4 regions of the Shewanella violacea DSS12 genome follow, and region 3 is predicted to be linked to each of the others. Evidence: predicted binding sites of a transcription regulator. Region 3 holds the regulator's gene; each other region holds the start of a gene.

Region 1 (6,090 bases), 1.9 Mb from region 3:
AAGATAGGGATGCAGTTAGCACCACAGCTAGGTGACTACAATCAGTACATCGGCTTCAAAATTTCACACTAGCATGCTAGTGGCATAAAAATCGCAGCAAAAGCGTTTAATTTCTGTCAAGGATTAAGACAGGGAGAAATGTTCCAATACATCAATTAATCTTGCCCTCTCTTCCTCTTTAATCCACTCTTGTGAAAATAGAAAAACGACAGATTCTGACAAGGTAATTTGATGCAAGTTGCTCACTCTATTTAGTAATAATTTTCTACAAGATGCTTCAAGCACCTCACTAGACGCCGCTCCGACAAAACCAACATGGATACAAGGTTTATCTGTCTCATCTTCATGTAGCCAATGGCATTGAAGCTGTACGTTAGAGATTAACTGATTAAATACAGCGCCGGATAACTCATGCTGCTTCTTCAAAATCCAGCTAAGTGAAATAAGATTATGCCCCCAAAAACCAGGATTGCTGAGGCAGTCTTTTAATATCTTATATTTATCTGGAGTGTCATCCTCAACAAAGCCTTGCTCGACAGGATAGTCCATTGAGTTGTTGCCGTAGAAGGTCGATGTGACGAACTCACAGAACCTCTCGATAAACCTCAGTCCTTGCACCTCATTTTCTACCAGCTCCCAGGACTCTTTAAAGGCAAATAAAATAGTGATGTTGTGGCCAAGATATTGGTTACTCTCTAGGCACTGCTCTAGATAATAATCAAAAATATCAGCAGCCTGAGCACTCTGAAACCACTCCTGCATAGTAAAGTAGGAATGTGGATATATGCCGTGAGATAAAATCCAATGACGCCGTTGAGTATTAGTGTCAAAAGGAATGACATTCGAGGTCAATATCCCACAGCTGAACTCAGGTTCCTGAAGACAGACTAAATTGTCGATTTTAGCCCACTCTTCACTTGTCCAATCGAATCTTTGTTTCAATGCTCGGCTAGCAAGAAAACATTTAATCGCGTGCTGCTGATGAATCGCCGCAATCCTTGTTAAGGCATCGTCAAATAACATCGAATCCTCAGTAAAATATTTGTTTGATTTATATCCAGATTACACATACTAACCATATGATTCAATTATTTATTAATCACTGATTTTTCGATGTATTGCCAGCATGCCTTAAATTATTTTATAAGTTAACGGCTAAGTTCAGGGCCCTTTTAGGCTAAGGACAATCATGTTCCAAAACTGCTTGAGTTATACCAATTGGTATTAGAATCTGATCGGAGAGACTTCTTACATTTAGGAGGTTTATTGCGGCAATAACCAAGCGGTTCCATATGATGAGACAGTTCATTTTTTCGGCATGTGGATTGTGAGCGACAACACAGGAGAGAGCTTACAAATTGCTAAGGACTGGCATGGTAATATTCTTATGCCATTAAAGGGTGCTTCTCAGCCAAAAGGACCAGTAATGGCTGAGAAGCATATCCACCTATTGGAGCAGTTAAATCAATAGACAGATGTTGGTGCATACCAAAGCAAATCGTGTCACTTTGATATTTTAGAATTTAAACTAAAAACCAGTGCAAAGTAACTCACCTTACGGACAGGTAGACAAACTAAAAATGTAAATACACTCCAATGGAGCTCGGTAAATATAAGACTACCAAGCCTTATACGGTCACTCTCCATCTTGGAAATGCTTTTCTACACTGTGAATGGCAAGCCAGGCTTAACTAGGCTAAACCTAAAGAGTAACAGCTGACAAACTAACAGCAGGAAGAGTGATGGATTACCATTTAGCAGATTTGAGTTGTGATATCTTAATCGGCATAGTCAATGAGCACTTGCGCCTCACCTGTGTAGACCAACAGGCACTGTTTTATGATCTGGATATCTCCCCTGAGCAGCTTGAAAAGAAGCTGAGTGATGGGGGCTTTATTTACGACTCCGTCAGCAATCAATACCGAGAGATTAAATAAAACCTTTAGATGTAACACTGAACCCTAGGCATACTTATTTAATTCACTCTGTTTAGTTTACTCTGAGCTGCTCAACAAGCCCTTTCCAGCTCATGATCAGCTCTTGGATTTTTTCTTAGTGAAACGTCGCTTCTTAAAGCTACTTTTCGGCGCCTTTACGCCTTGTAAAGCTGTCGGTAGCTGTGAACCAGCCTGAGTTATCAAGTGGCTCAGAGAGTCGATGAGTGGGGTCATAAAACTTTGATACTTAGCTTCTTTGCGACTGATGGCATCGAGATTACTTTCCCACAATGCGGTCATATCAGGCGTAGTGGCACTCAAAGGCAGGCTGTTAATCAGCCCCCTACCTACCTCGGTGGCTATAATAGTTTTGCCCTGTCTACTGAGGAAGGTGCGCTTAAACAGCAATTCTATGATCCCAGCTCGAGTCGCTTCGGTGCCCAGCCCATCGGTATCTTTCAATATTTTTCGGATCTCAGGATCCGTCACATAACGATTAATTCCAGTCATAGCACCAAGTAGAGTGGCATCGGTAAAATGTTTAGCTGGCTGGGTCTGTTTCTCGATTAACTCGCCAGCACCAGAATGCAAAGACTGACCCTTCTTCAGCGCTGGCAATTTCTGCTGTGACTCATCATCGTCTTCCTTGCCAGTGCTCGCGCTATTTGTATTAGCAGTATTATTTCGCGTAAATAGCTGCTTCCACCCCTGCGCCCTTTCCTGCTTCGCCTTAGTCTTGAAGTGACCGCCCTCGATCAACACATGAACCTCAGTTTCGCTATAGAGATAAGGCGGATAGAACTGGGCAAGATATTGACGAGCCACTTGCAGGTAGATTTGCCTCTCCCAAGCACTCAGACTGGAGAGATTGACTCGTTTTTCTGTGGGTATGATGGCATGGTGAGCATCGACCTTGCTGTCGTTCCAGGCCTTAGATTTTATCTTAGGATCTGGTTTATCGCTGTTCTCGACTAACTCGCCAGCCCCTGATAGCACCGCACCTATGACTTGAGGGGCTTGGGAAAACTGTTCCGCTGGCAGGTAACGACTGTCAGATCTGGGATAAGTGATCAACTTATGTCGCTCATAAAGCGTCTGACAGGTGTCGAGCACCTCTTTGGCGCTCATACCATATCGCTTGGCTGCATCTATCTGCAGCGAAGACAGGCTATAAGGGAGAGGCGCATTTTGCTGCTTATCTTTAGCAATAACCTGAGTAACCTGTGCCGGTTTATCACTAATGCGATCCACGACATTTTGTGCCAGACCTTTAGATAAGACTCTGCCTTCTTCATCCATATAAGGTTGGCAGGCTTCACTGGGCTGCCACTTGGCTCTGAACGCCTCATTTTTCTCTGTATTGAGATTGGCCTGAACCTCATAGAAAGACTTAGAAACAAAGTTAGCTATCTCTTCATCCCGGCGAACCACTAAGCCTAACAAGGGAGTCTGTACTCGCCCTACAGATAACACGCCCTGATATCCCACCTTACGACCTTGCAGGGTATAGGCTCTGGTCATATTCAGACCATAGAGCCAATCGGCACGAGAACGGGCTAAGGCAGAAGTAGACAGGGGAATGAATTCTCGATTACTGCGCATCTGCCCCAATGCACGTTTCACCGCCTGAGGATTGAGATCGCTGATCAGCAGGCGCTGTGTATTATTGAGTTTTTCGCCCTTGACGCCCAAATGAGAGATCACTTCATCGACTAATAGCTGCCCCTCCCTGTCGGGATCGCCAGCATTAACCAGTTGAGTGGCTTTTTTGACTAAGCCCCTAAGTACGGTTAATTGACTACGGGTCTTAGGTTTAGCCTTCATCTTCCACTTTTCAGGGATAATGGGCAGATGCTCAAACTTCCACGACTTATATGCCGCATCGTAGCTATCGGGCTCTGCCTGCTCCAACAGATGACCGATACACCAGGAAACACAATCACCATTAGCCGCCATGATATGACCGTCACCCTTTTTATGGGGCTTAGGTAGCACATCAGCTATGGCTCGACCAAGGGAAGGTTTTTCTGCGATATAAAGAATCATATGTGGAACTCGGACTACTGTATAAATTACCAGTAACTTTAGCCTAAAGTGACACTAGCTGCAATAATTGCTTGCAATAGCACACAGTTAAAGCAGATTAGTTTGCAAAATCAGTTGAGAATGATTATCATTTGACTATAGTCTAGGTAATAACAAGCTTATAAAGGAGGTTCATCATGATTGCATCGACCACGGAAACTGGCAACAGCCTAGATAGACTACTCCTGTATAATTTCCTTATGGTGACCGCGGTAGCCCTATTGATCACACCATTGCTAACCGACAATAAGCTCTTCGAGTTGATGCTATTGATAACCATGCAAATAGCCTTAACCTGCATCAGCACTCTCATTGGATTGAGCATGGGACATACTGTAACTAAACGTGGGGCTAGTCTACTCTTCGCCATCTGGATGCTAGTCTGGTGTGTTCATTTAGCATAAATCACAGTTTGCTCTTGAAACATAACTTAGAAAACAGATAAAAAAGCGTTAACTCTGTCAGTGAGTTAACGCTAATGATTTGATCATTTACTTAATAAAGTGTTAAGTCAGAGGCAAGATATAATCCAATCCACCTGTGATTGCCGCTACTTGTGCCAGAATACAATTTTCATCGTCGACCTTAGGGCTATCCGGGTATACCTCAGTGGTGGTGGCATAGATGCTATCACTAAAACCAACGCACAGTCCCAAAGCCTTAGTGGCATAGTTGATTACGCCAAACTGAGACAAGGAGACACCGATAAGCTTACCGGCATCATCGGCTGGAGCTATGTGGGTCACCTTCTCTACCGACCCTATGATGGCGGTTTGAAACGCCTCAGCCGGCAGCTCAGTATTACCCACCAGATAAAAACCATCTGGGATATTCCAATTGGTATGCTCCACCGCATCTCTGGCCGCTAAGGCCGGTCTGAACGCTGAGTTATCTGTATCTGTGGTTTCATGTAGATCGATATGCACTGTGATATCAATGCCTAAATCTGCAATATACGCCATCAGGGCCGCCGACTCTTCAGCCGGGCTATCTTGGTAGAATGAACGATTAGGATCGACTGCGTTAGGGTTCCAACGGTTAATGGTTTCATATCCCCAAGGGCTGACACATGGAGCAACCAGAATATTAAACCTGTCCATATACTCCCTAGCCTTGGTTTCCAAGAAACGTATCGCTCCATGTACACCACTGGTTTCATAGCCGTGAACCCCGCCCGTGACTAACACAGTCGGCTTATCTTCACTCCACTGCTTAGACTTAACAACAAACAGGGGATATTGACTAGGGTTATAAGACAAGGCGCCATACTGGTCGACTTGAAAGTGCTCAGCAAGTGGCGCAATTCTCGCGGCCACCTCTTCTTGATAGGAGCGCTTAATCGTTTGCTTGGTTAACCAGAGTGCCTTCTCAGCTGCGCCCCATTTCTGACCCGCTACGCCGATTGGATAAGTGTTTTCCTGTACCATCTTCATTTCCCCCAAATTTTAACCATAAAAAAGCCGACACTCAAACTTGATATGTCGGCTTTCTAAACGTTAACTTGTCTTCACTAAAAAGACACTAACCATTAGGCTAGCGTTTATGGATGACAAACGTTATGCAGCTCTAGATTAGTGCCGATATCCTTGCTGCGATTAGCCTTAGCATCATCATTACGTAACTTAGTGATGTGATCCAAATAAGCCTGATCCACATCGTTAGTAATGTAGTTGCCATCGAATACTGAGGTCTCGAAACGCTTAATCTCAGGATTTTCCATGCGAACCGCTTCTACCAAGTCTTTAAGGTCCTGGAAGATCATGCCGTCGGCACCAATTATCTTACTGATCTCATCAACATCACGACCGTGAGCTATCAGCTCACTTGTCGTTGGCATATCGATGCCATAGACGTTAGGGAAACGAATTTCCGGTGCCGCCGAGGCAAAATACACCTTGTTAGCGCCAGCTTCACGAGCCATCTCAATAATCTGCTCTGAAGTCGTACCACGTACCACTGAATCATCAACCAGCAAGACATTCTTGCCTTTAAACTCGACACCAATGGCATTGAGTTTACGGCGTACCGACTTCTTACGTTCCTGTTGACCAGGCATGATAAAAGTACG
Region 2 (6,090 bases), 500 kb from region 3:
ACCTGTAGAGATGCTCGACCACTGGGTCGACACACTCGGTGACTCAACTTACCTAAGACAACCGATCAATGGCCAGTACCAAGACTTTAGCTGGCGCGAAGTACAACAGAAGATGCAGCAGCTTGCTGGGGCCCTAAGACACTTAGGACTAAAGCCAGGTGACAAAATTGCCGTGCTCTCTAAAAACTGTGCCGAATGGTTTATTACCGATCTTGCCCTGATGCATGGCGGCTATATTAGTGTGCCCATCTACCCAACTGCCAACGCAGATACCATAGCTTACGTGTTGGAACACAGCGAAGCCAAGGCCATTATTATCGGTAAACTAGATTACTGGGCCGACCAAGAAACTGGGGTTGGCGGCGATATATTGAGAATGTCCATGCCCTACGACACTATGCCGGCTCAATATAAGTGGGACAGCTTACTGCAACTTGGAGAGCCACTGCTAGATGCCCCATATGCCACTCCAGAGCAGACAATGACGCTGATCTATACTTCCGGCTCTACTGGCAAACCTAAGGGTGCGATTCAAACCTTCGCTAGCTACGCTTGGACCTGTAAGGCGGTGGTAAGAGATCTCAAAACCGGAGTCGACGATAGATTAATCTCTTACCTACCTCTGGCTCACATCACAGAGCGCGTGGCGATGGAAGGCTCATCATTTTATTCCGGCAGCTGTGTCGCTTTCGTTGAGAGTCTGGATAGTTTCGTTGCCGATGTACAACGTGCCAGGCCTACGATATTTTTCTCGGTCCCTAGGCTCTGGAGTCTATTCCACCAAAATATTGTCGCCAAGATTGGCAAGAGTAAGCTGAACTTGCTGCTTAAAATTCCTATTATCAAGGGGATCATCAAGAAGAAGATCCATGCAGGTCTGGGTCTGGAGCACTGTCGCCTACTGGGATCTGGCTCAGCGCCGATTCCACCATCACTGATTCACTGGTATCACACCATAGGTCTGAATATCAGTGAAGGCTGGGGAATGACAGAAAACAGCGCCTACTCCATCATCAACTACCCCTTCGATGCCAATAAAATCGGCACAGTCGGTCGCGCCGTCGAGGATTGTTTGATCAAGCAAACGGCGAGTGGCGAGCTCTTGGTAAAAAGCCCAGGCTTGATGACTGGTTACTATAAACAAGAGGAGATGACTGCCATCTCATTCGATGAAGAAGGTTACTTCCGTACCGGAGATCTCTGCTCCATCGACAGCGACGGCTACGTGTCGATTACCGGTAGAATCAAAGATAACTTTAAGACATCTAAAGGCAAATATGTCGCCCCTGTGCCCATAGAGCGTAAACTGGCACAAGATCCCCATATTGAGCTGCTTTGCGTCATAGGTTCTGGCCTGCCCCATCCAATAGCCCTAGTACAACTATCCGAAGGCGCCTATTTGCAGCCAAGAGAAGAGGTTCGTAGCTCACTTAAGGCGACTTTAGACAGTATCAACCCCAACCTTGAATCCCATGAAGCCGTGGATGCCATCATAGTCGTCAATGACGCCTGGGATGTGGATAACGATGTGCTGACGCCGACACTAAAAATTAAGCGCCATGTACTTGAAAAAAGATTCAGTGAAAGAGTCGACGGTATTCGCGGTGGCAAGATACGTTGGGAAGATGAAATAACTTAGTTATCACCACATATAGCAAATAATAACAAAGCACGCACCCAGCGTGCTTTGTTCATTTAATGCTTCCAGTCTACAACCTATGAAAGAACATTAATGACATAATATGACGTTAATGTTTGCCTTATGGTGAAAAAACTTTAAGCTAGCTAATCAAAAAAATTGCAACAGGATAATTGGAACTAAGATGTTAATCGCTCTCTCTATCATAGGTGGCTTCGTGATCCTCACCTTAGGCGCCGAGGCCTTGGTACGAGGCGCAAGCGCCATCGCCCTCAGATTAGGCATTACACCTCTGATTATCGGCCTGACCATAGTGGCCTTCGGTACCAGTGCCCCCGAGCTAGCCGTAAGTTTAAAATCAGCTCTGGCCGGCAATAGTGGCATAGCCTTAGGTAATGTCATCGGCTCTAACATAGCTAACATAGGACTCATCTTGGCACTCACCGCCCTCATTCGCCCAATCCAGGTGAAGTCACAGATGGTCAAGCGTGATATCCCCATCATGATCGCCGCCTCTATGCTCTTCTGGGGTTTACTACTGGACGGTGAACTCAGCTTCTGGGATGGCGCCCTGCTCACTAGCTTATTAGTCAGCTACCTAAGCTTCAGCTATATCAGCTCACGCAAGAGTGGTGACTGCGAAGAGATAGATGATAGCCCGCAAAAACCTATGCTTTCTGTGTTGTTTATTCTTATAGGCATCACCATGCTTGTCGGCGGCGGAATACTATTTGTCGATGGCGCCGTGGATCTTGCCAGGACATTTGGGATCAGTGAAGTCATTATTGGTTTAACCATAGTTGCCATAGGCACCAGCATGCCAGAGCTAGTCACTTCAATAGTGGCCGCGCGTAAAGGCCAGAGTGACATAGCCATAGGTAACATAGTCGGTTCTAACCTGTTCAATATCTTGGGTATCTTAGGTGTAACCGCTTTGGTTCATCCTATTGCAGCCGCCGGGATTCAGAACTTAGATTTTATCGTCATGTTGGCGCTATCTCTACTTGTGCTACCCTTCGCTTGGACAGGATTTAGGATCGGCCGCCGTGAAGGCGCCATATTATTAACCGGTTATCTCAGCTATATGGCCTACCTGGTCGTTTTGGCCTCAGCTTAATATTCTAGCTCCCTTGCTAGCTCAGTAATTTAAGCTCGCCTAGATAAGATCATGATGACAAATGTCATCATGATCTCATGACCTTTGTGCCTGCAAATCACCTCTAATCTCTTTGATACTAGTCCTGACCCTATAAAGGGACTTAATCCACCCGAGCACTCGGGACTACAAGGAGAAATATATGCAGACGTTCTTATTGGTCGGCACTCTCATCAGCACAGCGGCAATCTTTACCCTGCCCGTTAGCGCGAATCAGATCACCATAGATACAGCCACCAGCTATGAACTTCTATTAACCTAGATGGAAATGCCGGGATTAACCGGACTCTAACTCGTGAAATGCTGCATGCAAGGTCATAATTCTCACCACGTTCGGCAAACCCATTATCCAATCGATACTGCCCTATTGCGTGACAGAAGGCCTGGTTATAAAGGCTAAATTGGCCCTAACATTGCCATCAAGCATTTATCTGATAGTATATGTATATAAATACAGTGTTTGAGTGTTTGGCTCAGATAACATTCAATAGATAAAATAGGTACCGGGCGTGAAGAGACTCGATCTTGTTCCTGTCACAGATCTTAAGGGCGTAGCCAAGAAGATGGCCGAACGTCTGGCTAAACTCGGCATTCACACGGTACAAGATCTACTATTCCACCTGCCATTAAGATATGAAGACCGCACTCAAATATACCCTATTGCCTCTCTCTATCCAGGCAGTTACGGCACCATAGAGGCCGTGATCCAGTCCAGTCAGATCATCCAAGGCCGTAAGCGTATGATGACCTGTACCGTGAGAGATGACACAGGTTACATAACACTCAGATTTTTTAATTTTTCTGTGGCGCAGAAAAATTGCCTAGTAAATGGTACCAGCATCAGGGCCTATGGTGAGATACGTCGCGGCAAACATCAGGCCGAGATCATCCATCCAGAATATAAGCTCATTCACGAAGATGATGATTTGGTGATGAGTGATACCTTGACGCCGGTATATCCAACAACTGAAGGCTTAAAGCAGGCAAGTTGGATCAAGCTGACAGATCAAGCCTTAGCCATGCTCGACCTGGACGGCTTACAGGAACTGCTCCCACCTCAGCTGCAACCGAATAATCTGACTCTTAAAGCCGCCTTACAGCTATTACATAGACCCAATAATCAGGTTTCCTTGTTCGATCTGGAACAAGGTCACCACCCGGCGCAGCAACGCTTGATCCAAGAGGAACTCTTGGCCCACAACCTGAGCATGCTCAAGTTGCGTCAGCGCAGTAATCGCGATCATGCTGTGAGTTTGACGGCGACGGGTAAACTACTCAATCCGTTTCTGCAGGCTCTGCCATTTAAGCCAACCGGGGCACAACAGAGGGTCGGTGTTGAAATCTGCAGCGATCTCGAAAAAAGTTCACCTATGATGCGCCTGGTTCAGGGTGATGTAGGCTCGGGCAAGACATTAGTGGCAGCCTTTGCGGCATTGCAAGCCATAGAAAATGGCTATCAGGTAGCCATGATGGCCCCAACTGAATTATTAGCCGAGCAACACGCCGAGAACTTCGCTCTCTGGTTTGAGCCTCTAGGGCTAAAAGTTGGCAGGCTAGCCGGTAAAATAAAGGGCAAGGCCAGAGCGCAATCTTTGCAAGATATCGAGTCCGGTGAATCTAATATGGTTATCGGCACCCATGCCATTTTCCAGGATCAAGTAGTCTTTAACAATCTTGCCCTCATCATCATAGATGAACAACATAGATTCGGCGTTCATCAGAGACTTGGCCTGCGAGAGAAAGGCATCAACCAAGGCTTCCACCCTCATCAGCTGATCATGACTGCCACGCCAATTCCACGCACCTTGGCCATGACCGCCTATGCCGACCTAGATACCTCAGTGATAGACGAACTGCCACCGGGGCGAACCCCAGTGACAACCGTAGCCGTTGCCGATATGAGGCGCAATGAGGTTATAGAGAGAGTCCGACATGCCGCCACCCATGATGGCAGACAGACATACTGGGTATGCACCTTGATTGAAGAGTCGGAGGTTCTCGAATGCCAAGCGGCAGAAGATACCGCCGCAGAGCTGACACTAGCCCTGCCCGAGCTCAAGATAGGTCTGATCCATGGACGCATGAAGTCCGCCGAGAAACAGGCCATCATGGCCGAATTCAAATCCGGTGAACTGCACCTCTTGGTCGCCACAACAGTCATAGAAGTGGGGGTAGATGTCCCCAATGCCAGCTTGATGATCATAGAAAACCCGGAACGTTTAGGCCTGGCGCAATTGCATCAACTCAGGGGACGAGTCGGTCGTGGAGCCGTCGCCAGTCACTGCGTACTCATGTATAAGGCACCCTTGTCACCCACGGCAATCAAGCGATTGGGGGTGCTCAGAGATAGCAATGATGGTTTCATCATAGCTCAGAAGGATCTGGAGATAAGAGGCCCGGGGGAAGTATTAGGTACCAAGCAGACTGGTATTGCCGATATGAAAATTGCCGATTTGGTTCGAGATCAGGCGTTGATCCCCCACATTCAGAAGTTAGCCGTACACATCATGGAACAGGTCCCGGATAATGTCGATGGCATAGTCCAACGTTGGCTAGGAGATCGAGAACAATACGTCCAAGCTTAGAAAATAAACATAAATCCGTTAATTTTTATTCGATTAATTATTCTTTAATTCGGTCAACGCCTATAGACATGAGCGCTAAATATTGCAAAATGGACCAGCTCTCTTAGAGCTGTCATCTCCTGTAACCGAGTCGCACTTACAAAGGGTATTACATGCAAGTCAATCAAGAAGATAGAATCGTACCGCAAGAGAAGTCAGCGAATACCAATACCTTAGCCATTATTGCCATTGCAGCTGTAGTCTCCTTCATCGCAGGAGGTGCCTATTATTACTTCAGTGCCGATGACCTAACATCTGCGCCGCTGCCTATTGAAGTGGCAGAAATTATTCCCCAAGAGCCAGTCATAACCCCTATAGATATTCCTGAGCCAGTGATCCCGGAGCCTGTAGAATCAGTAGAAGCTGCCATCGAAATTAAGCCAGAGGTTCAAGTAGAAGCATTACCTAGCTTAAGTAACAGCGATGGCTATATCCATAAGAAAACGGTCGAATTATCTGATGGCATGAGCATCGAATCGCTATTAGTGGAGAGAGATCTGATCAGGCATTTCGTGGTTTTCGTCGATAACTTAGCCCAAGGCGAACTGGCTCGAAAAGTAAGCCCCTTGAAGGCCCCCGACAGAGTCTTCACCGTTTCAGACATCACCAACAAGACATATATTAATCCCGATAGCTATCACAGGTATGATCTGTACGCCGATTTCATCGTC
Region 3 (6,090 bases):
CCCTGGGCTATGATGTCGACAAACTCACTTCTTGAGATATTGCCCATGGTCGCGACTAACCAGCAGACATAGATGACGAACGCTATCAGGGTACCTAAGACGATGGCCTTGATAATAGTAGCCGGATCTTTGCCATAATATTTAACCAGACTAGGCACATTACCGTGATAACCGAAGCTCACTAAACCGAACGGTAGCGCCGCCAGTAGATAAGGCAGATATGTCTTCTCACCATCTGGGTTAAATAACTTCACGGTATCGATATCGATCAGCAAATTACCTACGGCGAGGAAGAAGGTGATGATCATGCCACCCAGCATGATAGTGGTGATCCTATCTACCGCTTTGGTGCTGATAAATACCACAAATGCCAGACCTAAGGCGAATACTAGGCCAGCCGCGCTCTGTGGCAGCTTAATTCCGGCCGCCTCAAGACTATGATTAACTATGGATCCGCCACCACTGATATAAGCGTAGGCTAAGATATAAAGCACGAAGGCGATGGACAGACCATTCACAATCCGCCAAAAATTACCTAAGGTCTCGCGAGTCAGAGTATCGAAACTCGCTCCTGGCTCAAAATGTAGATTAGTCTCCAGTAATAACAGACCCGAAACCAACATACAGAACCATACGCAGATCAACATGGCTATCGAATAGCTAAACCACATTCCAGCACCGACCACTGGCAGAGAAAACATGCCAGCACCTACCGCGGTTCCGGCAATGATCATGGCTCCGCCAATAAGGGAACGACGCTCAGTCCCACTCTTAGCTGCATTCATATGGTTAGCCATTATGCTTTATGCTCCGCAGCGACACTATCTTCTATGGTCTGTCTCACGGATGAACGCAGCAAGCCATTGGCTCTCTGCCTAATCCGTTCAACATCTCCTCTCTTGTCACTATCTAATATGTAACCTAGCGCTTTTAGCTTGACGCTAAGGGCACCGTAAAGCTTCTTATCATAAAATTCCGGTGCAGTGATGCCATGGAGCGCACCCAGTCTTTGTGCCAATCTATGACTTTCGCCCTCGAGCTCGAAGCGCTCCATTAGGGGACGGGCAGCCAGCAAGTTAAATATGATGGCATAGCGTTGCATAGTTTCACTCACAGTACCTGCGAGCAGTAAGAGCTGGTTGATCTGGCTATCTACAGGCGTGAGGTATTCGGACTCGGTCACGAGTCCTTGTGCGATAAACAGATCCAAAATCTGGGAGACTCGAGTGTCTATGTCTTCGATCCCCATAAACAACTCGGCTTTAAGCAAGGGATAAAAATCTTTTACCGTAGCGATAATCTCATCTCTGGTGACATGCTCATGTTGAGTCAAACAGCTTGCTATTAGAGACGGAACAATCAGCAGGTGGATGATATTATTGCGATAATAGGTCATAGCCACTGCTATGCTGTCCTCTATCGAGATAATATCCCCTAGCGGGTCGCTATCTAGCTGTAGCTTCTTAAGATCTAAACCTTGTTGCACCAATAACTCACCATCGCCTTCCGGTACAGATGTGAACTCGGTATAGGGCAGATCTTTGAGTAATTTAAGATAGAGATCTAACTGCTTCACAAGCTGTGAACGCTCTAAGGCATGTTGCTCAGAAGCCAGTAAAACTAAGCTGGTCAGAGTCACAGAACTCACAGCTGCCGCATCATTAATGCTTGTCATCACTCGATTAGCTAAGGTATTCACCACAGGAGATAGCCACTTAGGACGTTGCTCTGGATCTTTAGCCATCTCCTCCTTCCAACCGGGTACTTCCTCGTCCAGATAGTTGTTCAGGGTAATGGGTTGACCAAAGTTCACATAACCTTGGCCAAAATCACCTAGCTTACGCAGTGCACCAAATAGCTGCCAAACAGATTCTTTCTTTTTCTTCTTGCCGCTGAGTTCTTTATGGTAAGTGGCGACCTCCATCACATGATCATAACCTAAGTACACAGGTACTAAGGTTACTGGTCTTTCCATGCCACGCAGCACACTATTAAGCGTCATGGCGATCATGCCAGTCTTAGGTGCGAGCAGACGTCCGGTGCGAGAACGTCCACCTTCGGTAAAGTATTCTACCGAGTAACCTTTGGTGAATAGCTGATCTAAATATTCACGGAAAACCACAGTGTAGAGCTTGTTACCTCTGAAACTACGACGTATGAAGAAGGCTCCGCCACGGCGGAACATAGGCCCTGCAGGCCAGAAATTGAGATTGATACCCGCAGCTATGTGCGGTGGAACCATGCCCTCGTAATAGAGAATATACGAGAGTAACAGGTAGTCCATATGACTACGGTGACAAGGCACGTAGATGATCTCATGACCATCATGATGCAGCTGCCTGATCTGCTCGGCGCCCTTGATATTGATGCCCTTGTAAAGCTTATTCCAAAGCCAGGTCAGGAAGCGCTCGGCTATTCGTACTAAGCTCTCGGAGTAATCCGCTGCAACTTCATCGAGATACTCCATCGCCTTAGCTTTGGCCTCGGCCTCGGAGATCTTCTTACTGGCTGCTTCCTCCTTAATCGCCTTCTTAAGGGACTCAGAATTTAACAGATCTTGGAATAACACCTGACGTTTAGGCAAAACAGGGCCAGTCATGACCTTACGTTGACGGCTAAAGTGAACTCGGGCAACACGAGCAAGCTTGTGAGCTATTCGCTTGTCGGTGCCATGCTCATCGGCCATGTGACGAATTGAGACGGCATTAGAAAATTGAACGAAATTATGCCTTCCCAGGAAGAGGATCATAAAACATTTTCGCAGCCAGGTTGGATTTTGTCGCTCGAGCACTGCGGCCTTCATGGTATCGTCTTCTTTACCTGGAGTACGTCCCCAGTAAAGACTGACCGGCACTAGCTGTATATCCAGTTCAGGCTTCTCTTTATGCACCTTCAACAGATCCATAAAGCTATTTAAGAAAAACTCATTGCTCTCTCTTTCACCGAATAGCGGCTTGGCACCTTCAAGGCATACGACTCTCGGCGTACGATCACCATCGACCACAAGTTCATCATAGGGACTTGGAAGTCTATATTTACCTGTGATTTCACTCAGGGCTGCGATGTCGCTGAGAGATTCAGTCTTCATCACATAAACCACAGGTTTATCTGGATCTAAATTGAGATCGGCGAAGGGGTCATGGGGCACAACTACAGTCTGCACCAGTTGTTTCTGAATCCAGCGTAAGGATTTATACCAAAGAGAGTCTTTTTTCGACATTGTTCTTATATAATATGAGTCTTCTTAATAACGGCATAGAATACCAGATAAAAGAGAGAACCCCCTAATCTAGTTGGCAAAAGCCATAATGAAGCCAGTTATACTGGTGAATGACTCAAAATATCAGCCAGATTTACTAATACCCTTACCTTTCAGAGGCAAAGACAGGGTATGACAAATAGCAATCCCAGATAATAAACTTGGTTAATCCTTGCACTGACCAAGATACTGTATATAATGACAGTTACTGTATAGAAAGACAGGATTAATCATGAGACCTTTGACACCAAGACAAGCCGAGATCCTAGAACTCATTAAGCGTAATATTATCGATACCGGCATGCCTCCGACTCGAGCTGAAATAGCCAAGCGCTTAGGCTTCAAGAGTGCCAATGCGGCCGAAGAACATCTGAAGGCCCTCGCCAAGAAAGGTTGCATCGAAATAATTCCCGGTACATCCCGCGGCATCCGACTCACTCAAGCAGCGGAACCCGAAGATTTAGGCTTACCATTGATAGGCCAGGTTGCAGCTGGTGAACCTATCCTTGCTCAGGAACATATAGAACAACATTATAAAGTTGATCCGGCTATGTTTCGCCCCAGTGCCGACTTTCTACTTAGGGTGCGCGGTGACAGTATGAAAAATATTGGCATTCTCGAAGGTGATCTGCTTGCGGTTCATAAGATTTCACAAGCAAAGAATGGCCAGATCGTAGTCGCTCGAGTGGAAGAGGATGTCACAGTAAAACGCTTCGAGAAAAAGGGCAGTATGGTCTATCTCCATGCAGAAAATGAAGACTATGCACCAATAGTGGTCGATCTCACCAGTCAGAGCCTGAGTATCGAAGGTCTGGCAGTCGGTGTTATCCGCAACGGCAGCTGGCAATAAATAGATAAGTCACTCATTGGCGAAGGAGCTTGGTAATGAAAAATATGATCGGAAATAGCCCTAGACACCCAGGTTTATGGACTAATCCACTTAACCAAGCGTCCATCGAACAAGAGTGTGGAAGTATCACCACGGTAACCAGCTACACTCAGGGCCGGGTGGAACTAAAACAAGTGAGTAATCAGCTTGCAACCTTGAGCCATCAGGGGCAATGGATCGTATTGATTAGTCCTCCCAATATAGGTTACAAGCAGATGTTAGCCGAAGCTGGAGTCAGGATGGACCGAGTCCTGCTGGTTCATGCTAAAGACGAAATCGAAACCTTATGGGCCATGGAAAAAGCGCTTATAAGTGGTACATCCAGTGCCGTTATCTGCTGGACTCAGGCCTTAGATTCACGTGACAATCGCCGACTAAAACTGGTAGAAAAAAGCGCACGCGCTTTAGGCATTGTCATCGAGGATGCGAATAATCACTTACACAGTAAGGCCCACACTCAAAGAGATACTCACTTCAGTCAGGCCAGTTTATTTGGATCTCTACACTAATCTAGAAATTGATTTAGCCTAAAACCTATTATTTAAGTCCCGCAAGGGACTTTTTTATGTCTGATTTTTATTCAAAATATTTCATAATTTAGCTAAAAGTGATCTTGATCAATATTTCAACACCAAGTAAGTTAGGGATATAACAACGATAATTTGTTATATCCAAACGATTTAGTAGTCGGCGTAGTAAAACCCTGCCATATGTACAAGGCCAGAAATTTACCTCGCTGAAATCGGTACTGATATATTCAGCCGTAGGTGCGAGTGTGGTTAACTCTGGTAGATAAGTAACTGCCAAACTAAAATAACAAGTGAACCGCCACTGCACTTTGAAGTCATCGTTGCTTTTTTGGGAACTGAAGAGTTTGCATAGAGCAGAGACTTACTGTGTGACTCTTCTTTGTCTTAATTTTTGACAGAGGAGAAGTCTAGTGAAGCGAGTGTTGTATAGTTTTCTGGCGTTGCTGTTTACGCCATACGTTTTGGCATCAGGAATGCCCTTTAATATGACAAAGGGCGTTACGGATATCAGTGGACAGGTATACAACCTGCACATGATCATTCTGTATATCTGTTGCGCCATCGGTGTCGTGGTTTTCGGAGTGATGATCTATTCCATGATCAATCACAGAAAGTCTAAGGGTGCCGTAGCAGCCAATTTCCACGAAAGTACTAAGGTCGAGATAGCCTGGACCATTACACCTTTCATCATACTCATAGCTATGGCTATTCCGGCGACTAAGACCTTAGTTGCCATGGAAGACTCTAGTGATGCTGACATCACCATCAAGATCACTGGCTCTCAATGGAAATGGCATTACAGCTATTTCGATCAAGATATAGAATTCTATAGCTTACTCTCGACCCCGCGAGAACAGATAGAAGGCACCGAGGAGAAGGGAGAAAACTATCTCCTCGAGGTCGATAAGCCCTTGGTCCTCCCCATCAATAAGAAAGTTCGCTTCCTGATGACATCAGAAGATGTGATCCATTCCTGGTGGATCCCCGCATTCGCCGTCAAGAAAGACGCGAATCCAGGTTTCATCAATGAAGCATGGACTCGTATCGATATCCCAGGTACCTATCGTGGCCAATGTGCCGAACTCTGCGGCAAAGATCACGGCTTCATGCCAATCGTGGTCGAGGCTCTGAGCCAAGCCGACTTCGACATCTGGGTCGCCGAACAAAAAAATCAAGCCAGCGCCGCCGCTGCAGAGGCTGAAGCCTCCTTGAGTCAATCCCTCTCCATGGATGAGCTAATGGCCCAAGGTGAACAGGTGTACATGTCTCGATGTGCCGCATGTCACCAGCCTAACGGCATGGGTTTACCCGGCGTATTCCCTCCAATGAAAGGCAGCCCAATCACCACTGGACCATTAATGGATCATCTGGAGATCGTTATCAATGGTAAGGCGGGCACTGCTATGCAGGCT
Region 4 (6,090 bases), 1.6 Mb from region 3:
GGTATTGGAAAATATGCCGTTCGCACTGAGAGAAACCTTAGACGATACCATTACCTTGCTATCTAATAGTGCCCGTGAGAAAGATATAGAATTAGTGGTAGATATCGATCAGTCGATACCCGAAGACCTCTCCGGGGATGCGATGCGTTTTAGCCAGATCATCACTAATCTGGTCGGTAATGCCATCAAATTCACCGATATTGGTAGCGTACATTTAAGACTCCAGTTGACCGAATCCACCAATGACAAGGTCAACCTAAGATGTGAAGTGATAGATACAGGTATCGGTATCGACGAGAGTCAACAGGAACTGCTTTTTCAGGCATTTGGCCAGGCAGACTCATCCATTTCCCGTCGATTTGGCGGCACGGGTCTTGGGCTTATCATCACTAAGCGACTGATCAACCGTATGGGGGGTCAGATAGGCTGTCATTCCAAGCCTAATACCGGTTCATCCTTCTGGTTCACCCTCCCCCTCAGCACCAGTATATATCCCATAGGCCAGATACAATCTGTGGATAAACTGCTCAATAAGACAATCTTGTTACTTGAGCCAAGAGAACTGTCAAATAATACCTTAGATCGTCAGGTCAGGCATTGGGGAATGCGGCTAACTAATATTCGCTCCAGTGAGCTGCTGGCCCATCATTTCAGTCAGCACGATACTCATTATGATTATGCCCTGATCAGCAACAAGGGCCTGGATAAAGACACAAATATAGGCTCACAACTTAAAAAGATTAAAGCCAGGTGTAACTATCTTATCTTCATCGGCGGAGATCTGGAGCATGATCTCCATAGCATTCTACCTTTTGTCGATAAGGTGATGTCGGCGCCAATAGGCGAGAAGGTACTGGCTCAGACCTTGATAGATCCTCAACCTAACTCAGAGAGTCAGCAACTTCTTAAAGAATATACACCTCCAGAGCCAATTTCCAGAGAAGCCATGAGTGTGCTGGCTGTGGATGATAACCCGGCAAATCTAAAATTAATCGATACCTTGCTGAAAGAAGTTGTCAGTCAAGTCACGGTTGTTGATAGTGGTCAGGGCGCGATTAAACAGGCTCAGGAGCGCAGTTTTGATCTCATCTTTATGGATATACAGATGCCAGGTACTGATGGTATTAGCGCCACGAAACAGATACGTCAGCACTCCCTCAATCGTAATACGCCAATTATTGCAGTGACGGCTCATACCATTGCCGAAGAGAGAGAGAGGATCGAACAGAGTGGTATGGATGGTTACTTACCTAAGCCCATAGATGAAGCCTCTCTTAGGAGTGTCATCAGCCGCTGGAAGACTCGTCCCAGATTCACTCACTTCGATCACTTCACCTTAAATTGGGATCTGTGTTTAACCCAGGCGAACAATAAAACCGACTTAGCCCTAGATATGTTGAAAATGTTTGCGGAATCAATACCTGAGACTGCAGAACAGCTTCAATACTGCTTAGATAACTTCGATGATAAACAGATGCTCAGCACTATACATAAGCTACATGGCGCGAGTTGTTACTGCGGCGTACCTACGACACAGAAACTTTGCCATGAGATAGAGTCGAGGTTAAAATTGGGATCTGGTATCGCCGAGGTGGAACCTGAAATACTAGAGTTACTTGATGAACTAACTAAGGTAGAATCGGCAGCAAATCAAGTGTTATCACAGTTATCAACGGACGTATTAGATGACAAACAAGCCCGGCTTCTTTAAACGTGTAAAAGCGTTAGACTTGCAACAGAAAAAAGTATTCGCCATCGCATTGTGCCAACGTATGCTACCTAACTATCAACTTTTTTCAGAGGTGTGTGAGTTTGGTGACCCACAAGTGCTAGACACTGCACTTAGCTTACTATGGCAATCTATCTACGACAAAAAGTTAAAGCTCAATATTGATATCTACCTAGAAAGATTAGAGCTAAACACTCCGGATCCTGCCAACTTCGATGCATATGGGGTTTACCCAGCCATGGATGCAAGCACTGCGATTATCGCGCTCTTGAGTGCAATACAAGGTAAAGTCGAAGAAGATATCGTCAATATCAGTAAACTTTCTTCAAGCACAGTCGCCAACTACATAGAAGCGATTTCAGATGTTGACCTTGACGAAGAAGCATTCGATGACTACATTTTTAATCATGAAGTCATGGTTGAAGAAAAAGAGCTCCAAGGCACACTACTTCAACTGATTGAAGATAATCCTAAGTTAAATGCCGACTTTGTAAAGTCGTTGCGAAAAGAGATCATTGAGGCCGGCGTATCGAACATAGGCATAGGACTGCCTGAGAGCTAAGCTATACCTAGCCATGAGAAAATTGATTTATGAAGGCCATATTCTGATTAATTCAGAAGGCCAGACAGATACTTGGAAACTCACCATAGGTGAGAAAACCAGTGTGGGTTCTCTGTTTGAGTTAAGAAGACAGATCAACTTTTTTCAAGAACTCGGTGTTCTCCCTCCAATGAGAGACAATATGCCTGCCGAGGAGTCCAAGATAAAGCGCTCTAAAAAGAGGCTAGGTAAATAAAACAAACACAAGCAGCCTTATGATATAAGGCTTAATAGCCTAGTTCGCCATACTTGAGAGTATTTGTTCTAGGCTCGCTTATCCAAAAGATAAACTCCTGTCACTAGATACAATTCATGGGTACTTACTCGCTTCCTAAGCCACTACAGCCAGTCGTGTTCTTATTGTCCCCTAGAATACAGAATGAAAAACTCGTCACTATTTACCCTAGATAAAAATAAAATTGAACATAATTCACTCAAAGCTTTACTGTATATAAAATCAGTATATACTGTTTAAAAACACAGTACATTAGAGGGTGTCATTATGCTTTGCCAACTCACCATCAATAATTTTGCCATCGTCCGCTTTCTGGAGCTGGACTTCAAACCTGGGATGACCAGTATTACAGGTGAAACCGGTGCGGGTAAATCCATCGCAATTGATGCCCTGGGCCTGTGCCTAGGTAACAGAGCCGATGCTGGCACAGTAAGGCCTGGTGCGACGAAAGCTGAAGTCAGTGCCAGATTCTCCTTAAATGACATTCCGATTGCCAAACGTTGGCTCGAAGATAATGATCTCGACCAGGATAATGATTGCATACTCAGGCGCACAGTTGGCAGTGATGGTCGCTCTAGGGCATACATCAATGGTAATCCTGTGCCATTATCACAGGCTAAGAATCTTGGCCAACTGCTTATAGGTATTCACGGTCAGCATGCCCACCATGCCATGCTCAAGAGTGAACATCAGCTTACTCTGTTAGACAGTTACGCCAATCATAAAATGCTACTGGATACAGTCACGGCAGGCTATCAACGCTGTAAACTGATAGAGAAGGAGCTTAAGGTCTTAACTCAGTCACAACAAGAGCGTATCTCTCGAAAGCAGCTACTCCAGTACCAAGTTGAAGAGCTAGATGAATTTAACCTTTCTGCTGGTGAATTTGAGGAGATAGAGGCTGAGCACAAGAAACTCGCCAATGGCACAGCCTTGGTCGAGGCCTGTAAAAATGAGTTGTTCATCTTGCAGGAAAATGATCAGGGCAGCGTCGAATCCTTGATCAATGCGGGTATCACTCAAGCCCATGAGCTCGAGTCATATGATCCTCTGCTGAAAAATGTCGTTAGCATGCTAAATGAAGCCCTTATTCAAGTTCAAGAGAGCAGCAGCGAGCTGGAGAATTACTTAGCAGGATTGGAACTGGATCCGGAACATTTTACCCACTTAGAGCTGAGATTATCCAAAACCATGGAGTTGGCGCGTAAACATCACGTCAGCCCGAACGAGCTAGCCGCTCACCATCTCACACTTAGAACTGAGCTAAGCTCCCTAGATTCTGACGAAGAAGCCTTAGACGAACTCAGACAACAAGTTGCCGCCAGTAAAGACAGCTATTTGGTACATGCCAAAAAACTCAGTCAGAGTCGTAGTCGTTATGCCAAAGAGCTAGACAAGCAAGTCACTCAATCTATCCATGAATTGAACATGCCGAAGGGAAAATTTACTATTTCGGTCACATTCAATGAAGAACTCAATTCCCCCAATGGCTGTGACACCATAGAGTTTCTCGTCACCACTAACCCAGGGCAACCTCTTCAGCCACTGTCGAAGGTAGCATCCGGTGGTGAGCTATCAAGAATAGGCTTAGGTATCCAAGTTATCACAGCCAAAAAAGTTTCGACCCCAACGCTCATTTTCGATGAAGTCGATGTAGGTATTTCAGGAGCGACTGCGGCCGTTGTTGGACGTATGCTGAGAAAATTAGGCGACTCGACTCAAGTGCTGTGTGTCACCCACCTACCTCAAGTTGCCGGTAACGGACACCAACACATGTTTGTCGACAAGAAGACTAAGGCTGGAAAGACTGAAACATCCATGACGCCATTGGACAGAAATCAACGCATCGAAGAGTTGGCCCGCTTACTGGGCGGCGATGAGATCACTAGCAATACATTAGCAAACGCTAAGGAGCTGTTATACCAAACGGTATAATACCTATTGGTAGTATAAACACGATTATCTACACAGGTAAATTGGATATAGATCTTGCCTTGGTCTATATTTTCCTTAGAGTCATTAGGTTAATGGCTTTAAGGAAACGAGCTAATCGGTAATAAGGCAAGGGATATGAATTATCTACTGAACACATGGAAAAGTGCGACTACCCTCTCTGTTTTTATAGTCACTAAAGCGCTTCATTTAGTCGCTTATCTGCTGCTTATTTTCACACTACCCAGTCAGGCTGATGGCAGCTTTTACGGTCATACGACAGTCACCACAGATCATAGAGCCTATGGGGTATCTTTGACTCAGACAGACCCTGCCGTACAGGTGCTCGCTGGATACGATGTCGGTAATGGTTTCTATCTGGGTACCTTCGTTTCGACATTCAATTTTATCGATGATGCCAGTCCCTTTGAGGCTGGTGAGAATCTGGAGACCGATGTTTATATTGGCTACCGACATCTATTCAACGAAAACGTGTATCTATCCGTCACCCTGTATCAATACCTTATTCAGGGCTCCAATGCTGCAGATATCAGCCTGGACTTTACCGAGCTGATGTTTGACCTATACACCCCCTACGGCCAATTCTCTTTTAGCCATACATTAAATAATATTTTAGGAGACTTGAGTCAAGCTAAGGCCTACCGAGTGGAATACAACAAGTCGCTTGCACTCTGGGACAGCGGAGTAAGTTTAGATATGCAGCTAGGATGGTGGGATACCAAGAAGGCTCTGGGCGATGCTTATACCTATTTCAATTTGGGAATAAGCAGTCCCATAGGTCCAGTAACTGCGTGCATCACTTATAATGGTACTAATAATGCGGGGCAAGACCTATTTGGCCATATCGCAGATCCCACCTTCTTTGCCAAAGTCACCTGGACATTTTAGCTTCCCCCGAGAGGCTATAACCAAGAGTCACTTGTAAGGCTAAATAGCCAGCATCGACCTTATAGGTTAAAGCTAGCTCTGACGCTCACTAGCATCATTTGTCTCTCTTGGCAGACCAATACGTCTAATAGCTTCCGCCCGTCGCTTCAGTCATTACCACCCCTTTTATTACAATCTTGAGTATCTTCCTGCGCTAAGTAATGACTTGCCTCTAGTCAGTCTTTCACTTCACCAAGGATAAACTTGTCTGCGTCATACAAAATCACGCCTTCCCCCTTAATGTCGATATACAGGTACTGACTTTTATGGATACACTTATTTGATAAAGCTGATGTCTGAGGCGCTCACGGGGTTCCATCACTACAAGCAGATAAAAGCTGCCATCAAAGAATTGCAAACTGTAGTCACGGCACATAGCAGTTAATAGACTTATAACTCGGGCAGATGGCGAGGGCGGTTGTCATTTTAATGGGGGTTAATCCTAATGGAGCGCCTGAAGGAAGCAGGACACGGAAATCTGATGAGCAATAAAAGTGCCTAGCTGGTGTTGATTCCATCTGCAGCCTGGCGGAGGAGTTTAACTTGGGAACACTAAAGATCAAAAGATAGAATATGCGCACTTTTCTTCCCTAGACTTAATACCAATAAAATTTCTCAGAGTTCATGATATTGGTGATTTCCATT

The links. Region 3 encodes LexA, which represses DNA repair genes until DNA is damaged. Its sites were predicted from a motif close to TACTGTATNNNNATACAGTA; they were not measured.
Region 1: a site for LexA is predicted at 3,999-4,018, ahead of SVI_RS13520 (DNA topoisomerase III). Genes of this name have one in related genera too.
Region 2: a site for LexA is predicted at 3,235-3,254, ahead of recG (ATP-dependent DNA helicase RecG). Genes of this name have one in related genera too.
Region 4: a site for LexA is predicted at 2,796-2,815, ahead of recN (DNA repair protein RecN). Genes of this name have one in related genera too.

What each region holds. Positions count from the first base shown of each region.
Region 1 is NC_014012.1:3,242,274-3,248,363, forward strand. It holds gene SVI_RS13510 (hypothetical protein) at 124-1,023, opposite strand; gene SVI_RS13515 (DUF4250 domain-containing protein) at 1,743-1,937, shown strand; gene SVI_RS13520 (DNA topoisomerase III) at 2,034-3,983, opposite strand; gene SVI_RS13525 (hypothetical protein) at 4,160-4,426, shown strand; gene SVI_RS13530 (M14 family metallopeptidase) at 4,529-5,449, opposite strand; gene purF (amidophosphoribosyltransferase) at 5,563-6,090, opposite strand, start outside.
Region 2 is NC_014012.1:4,684,561-4,690,650, forward strand. It holds gene SVI_RS19300 (AMP-binding protein) at 1-1,639, shown strand, start outside; gene SVI_RS19305 (calcium/sodium antiporter) at 1,824-2,756, shown strand; gene recG (ATP-dependent DNA helicase RecG) at 3,305-5,380, shown strand; gene SVI_RS19315 (DUF3014 domain-containing protein) at 5,533-6,090, shown strand, end outside.
Region 3 is NC_014012.1:226,397-232,486, reverse strand. It holds gene mtr (tryptophan permease) at 1-797, opposite strand, end outside; gene plsB (glycerol-3-phosphate 1-O-acyltransferase PlsB) at 797-3,220, opposite strand; gene lexA (transcriptional repressor LexA) at 3,492-4,109, shown strand; gene SVI_RS00895 (cell division inhibitor SulA) at 4,145-4,657, shown strand; partial or broken gene coxB (cytochrome c oxidase subunit II) at 5,089-6,090, shown strand, end outside.
Region 4 is NC_014012.1:3,606,399-3,612,488, forward strand. It holds gene barA (two-component sensor histidine kinase BarA) at 1-1,711, shown strand, start outside; gene SVI_RS15040 (YjaG family protein) at 1,686-2,291, shown strand; gene SVI_RS15045 (hypothetical protein) at 2,305-2,526, shown strand; gene recN (DNA repair protein RecN) at 2,833-4,500, shown strand; gene SVI_RS15055 (TorF family putative porin) at 4,636-5,406, shown strand; gene SVI_RS15060 (AraC family transcriptional regulator) at 6,061-6,090, opposite strand, start outside.